One region of the Clostridium sp. RTP31139st1_H3_RTP31139_211217 genome, then DNA from elsewhere that is predicted to be linked to it. Evidence: a T-box and tRNA genes for the amino acid it is inferred to sense, from the RefSeq annotation. Region 1 holds a T-box; the other holds one or more tRNA genes.
The links. A T-box is a leader RNA that pairs with one kind of tRNA and senses whether it is charged. The one in region 1 lies ahead of trpS (tryptophan--tRNA ligase), so its partner is inferred to be a tRNA-Trp.
Positions count from the first base shown of each region.

Region 2: it has a tRNA-Trp gene. The T-box ahead of trpS (tryptophan--tRNA ligase) is inferred to sense a tRNA for this amino acid. The anticodon was not compared.

Region 1 is NZ_JBCOAB010000001.1:124,924-128,141, forward strand. It holds gene ABUA17_RS00640 (TetR/AcrR family transcriptional regulator) at 1-366, shown strand, start outside; gene trpS (tryptophan--tRNA ligase) at 413-1,429, opposite strand; T-box leader at 1,540-1,788, opposite strand; gene ABUA17_RS00650 (biotin--[acetyl-CoA-carboxylase] ligase) at 1,940-2,920, shown strand; gene ABUA17_RS00655 (biotin transporter BioY) at 2,921-3,218, shown strand, end outside.
Region 2 is NZ_JBCOAB010000054.1:10-3,227, reverse strand. It holds gene recQ (DNA helicase RecQ) at 1-1,111, opposite strand, end outside; tRNA gene ABUA17_RS16045 (tRNA-Trp) at 1,269-1,342, opposite strand; gene tsaE (tRNA (adenosine(37)-N6)-threonylcarbamoyltransferase complex ATPase subunit type 1 TsaE) at 1,556-2,017, shown strand; gene tsaB (tRNA (adenosine(37)-N6)-threonylcarbamoyltransferase complex dimerization subunit type 1 TsaB) at 2,014-2,730, shown strand; gene rimI (ribosomal protein S18-alanine N-acetyltransferase) at 2,714-3,175, shown strand.

The DNA of each region.
Region 1 (3,218 bases):
ATATTATTTCACAATTCATCTTGTACTAACTCTGATGAGCCTTATTCATTAATGAAAGATATATTGGAATTTATTGATAAGAATAGTGAGCTATTATCAATTTTCTTAGGTCCTCATATTAATGCGGATTCTATTTTTATAGAGAAAATTAAGGAAATTATGAAAAGACTATGCATAGATGTTTGGAATAGATTATATCCTAATGCTGATCCTAAAAAATATGACTACTATTATTCTTTTACTTATTATGGAATAATAGGGCTAATTCAAGATTGGATAAATACTAGTAAACAAGAAAGTATAGAATACATGGCGAAACTTACTAGCGACTTGGTAGAAAGTTCCTCAAAAATATTATATTCATAAAATACAAAAATAATTAGACCATAGGTGGTCTAATTATTTCAATAGCTTATTTAAAATACTCAATTCCTATAGCATTTCTTACATCTCTTAATGTATTAGATGCTATTTTTCTTGCATTATTACTACCTTCTTTCAGTACCTCATATACATAATCTAAATTTTTCTCATATTCCTTTCTCCTATTTCTAATTGGTTCTAGCTCAGCTTGAATTATTTCATTTAAATATTTTTTTACTTTTACATCACCAAGTCCCCCTCTTTGATAATGCATTTTCATTTCTTGCAATTTATCTATTTCATTGCAAAAGGCATCTAAATAGATAAAAACAGTATTATTTTCTATAGTTCCTGGATCTTCTACTCTAATATGATTAGGATCAGTATACATTGACATTACCTTATTTTTTATTACATCTGGTTCATCACTAAGATAAATTGCATTATTTAATGACTTACTCATTTTTGCTTTTCCATCAATACCAGGTAATCTACCTAATCCTTCCTTTGGTAATATAGCCCTAGGCTCTACTAGAACATCTTCTTTATAAATATTATTAAAACTTCTTACTATTTCTCTTGTTTGTTCTATCATAGGAAGTTGATCTTCACCTACTGGTACTATATTTGCTTTAAACGCTGTAATATCTGCTGCTTGACTTACTGGATAAATCATAAATCCCGCAGGAATACTCATATTAAAATTTCTTTCTTTTATTTCACTTTTAACTGTTGGATTTCTTTCTAGCCTTGCAACTGTAACTAAATTTAAATAATGCATTGTAAGTTCATTTAATTCTGGAATTTGTGATTGAATAAAAATAGTAGATTTTGATGGATTTATTCCTACAGATAAATAATCTAAAGCAACCTCTATTAAATTATTTCTTATTTTTTCAGGGTTTCGTGCATTATCAGTTAATGCTTGTTGATCTGCAATCATAATATAGCTATTATATAATTCACTATTTTGCAAGGTAACCCTATTCTTTAAAGAACCTATATAATGTCCTATATGAAGTTTTCCCGTTGGTCTATCTCCTGTTAAAAGTGTTTCTTTTTTCATTACTTTCACTCCTTATTTCATAACTTTTTCTATCTATTGTTTATTCAAAACTTCTAGATGTATTATTCTTGAATAATAATTTTAAAAACAAAAAAACTCCCTCCTATAACTAATAGGACGAAGTTATTATCCGTGTTGCCACCTAAATTGTATAAATAAATTTATACCACTCTAACTAAAGTACTAACATACTTTAACTGCTGTAAGGTGCAGTTCACCACTAAGATACTCTTAAAACTTTAATTTCACCTTGTTCCTCAAAGGTCCATTCATTAAATTTTTTCTTGCTAAGCTTCCACCACTCCTAGCTCTCTTTATTGAACCTAAATTTAATTACTCTTCCTCTTCATAGGATTTTTTTATACTTTTAATGTATTATATTCCTCTATTTTGTAAATGTCAAACATTTGAGAAGACTAATTTAATATCGCCTTTAATTGTTAACCATTTAATATATTTTGATTGACAAACTATTTTATCTTCAATATAATACTTTCTATGGAGGTAATTATGTTAATAAAAGGAAAAGTTTTAAAAATTTTAGAAGAAAATAAAGGTAAAAATATTTCTGGTGAGGAAATTGCTAAAAAACTTAATATTTCGAGAACTTCCATATGGAAAGCAATTAATGCACTTAGAAGTGAAGGCTATACAATAAATGCTGTTACTAATAAAGGTTATTCCCTAGCAACAAATACAGATTTTATTTCTAAAGAAGGTATTTCTTTATATTTAAATAATGAATATTCAAACATTGATATCTATACTTACAAATTAGTCTCTTCTACTAATGATGTTGCAAAAACTTTAGCTTTAAATGGTGCTAAACATGGTACGGTTATAATTTCCGAAGAACAAAGTGTAGGTAAAGGTAGGCTTGGTCGAGTATTTTATTCACCAGCTAATACTGGAATTTATATGAGCATTATACTTAGACCTAATTTAACTGCAATGGATTCAGTTTTAATAACAACTTCTGCTTCTGTTGCTATATGTAATGCAATTCAAAAAGTAACAGGAATAGAATGCCAAATAAAATGGATAAACGATATTTACTTAAACAATAAAAAAGTAGGAGGAATATTAACAGAAGCTTCTACTAATTTTGAAAGTGGAACTATTGATTATTTAATTTTAGGAATAGGACTTAACTTTAATAAGCCTAAAGAAAGTTTCCCTAAAGAACTTGAAACAATAGCCTCTTCATTATTTAGTAATAACAATGGAAATATCAATAGAAATATTCTTTGTGCAGAAATAGTAAATAATATCCTAAGTATGATTCCTCAAATTAAAAGTTATGACTTTATATCTGAATATAAGAAAAGAAGTATTATTTTAAATAATGAAATTGTCTATATAAGTGCTGGTGTTTCATCCATTGGTAAAGCTATTGATATAAATAATGATGGTTCTTTAGTTGTTAAACATGATGATGGTTCTATAAAAGTTTTAAATTCTGGTGAAGTAACTATTAGGAGGTTAAATTAAATGAATAAATTATCAACGAAATCACTTATTTTATGTTCACTTTTTGCTGCATTAATTGCTGTTGGTGCTTTTATTAAAATTCCAATACCTGTAGTACCATTTACTTTACAAGTTTTATTTACTACACTAGCAGGCCTTTTATTAGGACCTAAACTTGGAGCTATTTCTGTAGGGATTTATTTACTTATAGGTTTAATAGGTATTCCTGTATTTACTCAAGGTGGTGGACCAAGTTATATTTTCCAACCAACCTTTGGTTATTTAATAGGCTTCTTAATAGGCACATATTTTACTGGAT
Region 2 (3,218 bases), on a different contig from region 1:
GTGTGTAAACTAAATTTATCATAGTTTGAAGTTTTTCAAGCTCATTTTCTTTTCTTACAGTATTTTCTGTTGCAGTTTCAATAATATATTTTTGAGTTTGAACATCTCCAGGTGAAAATAGCATTATACATTCACTGTCTTCTCCATCTCTCCCTGCTCTACCTATTTCTTGGTAATATCCCTCAATATTTTTAGGCATATTATAATGTATTACATATCTAACATTTGGTTTATCAATCCCCATACCAAAAGCATTTGTTGCAATTATTATATTTACCTTATCATAAATAAAACTTTCTTGAACCTCTTTCCTATATTCATCATTTAATCCAGCATGATATTTTTCCACTTCTAATCCTTTAGAAATTAATAAGTCATATAAACTATCAACCTCTTTTCTAGTAGAACAATAAATTATACCTGATTCATCCTTATTGCTATTTATATAGTCTAAAATGTAATTTTTCTTATTTACACCCTTTTCTATTATTATCTTAAGATTTTTTCTATCAAAACCAGATATAAATATCTTAGGATTATTTAATTCTAATAATTTTATTATGTCATCTCTAACTTCAGCAGTTGCTGTTGCTGTAAATGCTGCAACTATAGGTCTATTTCTCAAAAGTGAAACTACCCTACTAATTCTCCTATAACTACTTCTAAAATCGTGCCCCCATTGCGATACACAATGTGCTTCATCTACAGCCACCATTGAAACATTAATACTAGCTATAAGTTCTAAAAACACATGTGATTCTAATCTTTCTGGTGCCACATATAATATTTTTATTTCATTTTTTGCAGCTTCATCTAAAATATTATTTATTTCAATATTATTTAATGAAGAATTAATATATGCTGACTTAATCCCTAAATTATTTATATTATCAACTTGATCTTTCATAAGCGAGATTAATGGAGAAATTACTATTGTTATACCATCTAACAACATTGCAGGTACTTGATAACAAATAGATTTTCCCCCACCAGTTGGCATTATAGTTAAAACATCATTACCATTTAGTATTTCTCTTATTATATTTTCTTGCCCTTCTCTAAATGAACTATATCCATAATATTGTTTTAATATATCTAATGCTCTATCCATAAATTCTCCTTACTACTCAATAAAATATTTTTCTTCTTAATTATTAACATTACTACTAAACTTATTCAAACATTTGTTCTTTTTGTGTAATATCACAAATTTGCTTTATCTCTTTTTTATAAAAAAAAAGCTAGCAAGAAATTCTTACTAGCTTCTATGGCAGGGGTACTAGGAATCGAACCTAGCCTAATAGTTTTGGAGACTACTGTACTACCGATATACGATACCCCTTAGTACAAAATCATTATACATTATGTTATTAATAAAATCAATATTTTTTCTACTATTTTTTTATAATTCTTTTCTTTTTCGTACTTTTTGGATAAAATATAAAATAGCAAATACTATTAAGAGTTACTAGTTAAAAGTTTAGAGTTAAAATTTAATTTAGCTTATAACTAATCACTACTAACTCCTAACTAACCTAAAAGGGAGGATTTTAACATGGTTTTTTCTGTTAATAGTGTTGAAGAAACTACAAACCTTGGTATATCACTTGGTAAAATATTAAAACCTGGGGATATAGTTTGTTTAACTGGGGATTTAGGTACTGGCAAAACCCATATAACAAAAGGAATTGCGAAAGGCTTAGAAATAACTGATTACATAACAAGCCCAACTTTTACAATTGTAAATGAATATGATTCTGGTCGTTTAAAATTGAATCATTTTGATGTTTATAGAGTTTCAGATCCTGATGAAATATACGCAATTGGATTTGATGATTACATTTTTTCAGATGCCGTTTCAATTATTGAATGGGCTAATTATATTGAAGAAATACTTCCAAAAGATTTTCTACATATTTATATAGAAAAAGATTTAGAAAAGGGCGAAGATTACAGAACAATTACTATAACTCCATATGGAGAAAGATATGATTATATAAAGGAGCTAAAAATATGATAGTTTTAAGCGTAGATTCTTCATCTTTAGTGACTACTGTAGCTTTACTTAAAGATGAGTATATCTTAGGCGAATATACATTAAACTTCAAAAGAGAGCATTCTATTATATTAATGAAAAAAATAGAAATGTTATTAAAAGACTGTGAAGTTGATATAAACGAAATTGATGGATTTGTCGTTTCTAAGGGCCCTGGTTCATTTACAGGACTTAGAATCGGAATGGCTACTATTAAAGGTTTAAGTATGGGATCTAATAAACCGTACGTTTCCATTTCTAGTTTAGATGCACTAGCTAATTCTTTATTAACTTTTGATGGTATAATTTGTCCAGTAATGGATGCATTAAGAGATAATGTTTATACTGGTCTTTATAAAAATATAGAAGGAAATTTGACAAAAATATTAGACTGTACAGCTTTAGATTTAACTGAACTTGCTAATATATTAAATGAAAAAGGCGAAAAGGTTATATTTACTGGTGATGGAGTATTTAAACATAAAGAATTCTTAATTAATAATGTTAACAATTGTGAATTTGCTCCAAATCATTTAAGTATCATAAGAGCTTCATCTTTAGGTGAGCTTGGAATGGAAAAAATTAAAGCTGGAGATATTGATGATATGAATTCTGCTCCTCTTTATATTAAAAAACCTCAAGCAGAAAGAGAACTTGAGCAAAGGCTGGCTATGAAAAATGAAAATAGATTATAGTCTTATGAATGAATCTCATATAAACGGTGTATATGAGTTAAGTAAAGAATGTTTTGCTATTCCTTGGACCTTAGATTCTATTAGTAATGAATTAAATAATCCATTAGCAAAATATGTTATTGCACAAGATTTATCAACAGGAGAAGTCATTGGATTTGTTGGTGTGTGGATAATTGCTGGCGAAGGTGATATTACAAATATTGCTGTAAGCCCAAAATATAGGAAGCAAGGCATTGCATCAAATTTGTTGATAAAACTATTTGAAATGTGCAAAACTTTTAATTGTGAAGATATTACTTTAGAAGTTAGAGCTTCAAATATACCAGCTCAAAATCTTTATAAAAAATTTGATTTTAAAGAAGAAGGTTTAAGAAAAGGTTATTATTCTGATAATGGTGAAGATGCCATTATAATGTGGAAAAGGAGCTGTCGCAATAGCGGGTAAAAAAATCCGCTAGCGATAGCTCTTTTTCTATATTTTCAAAAAA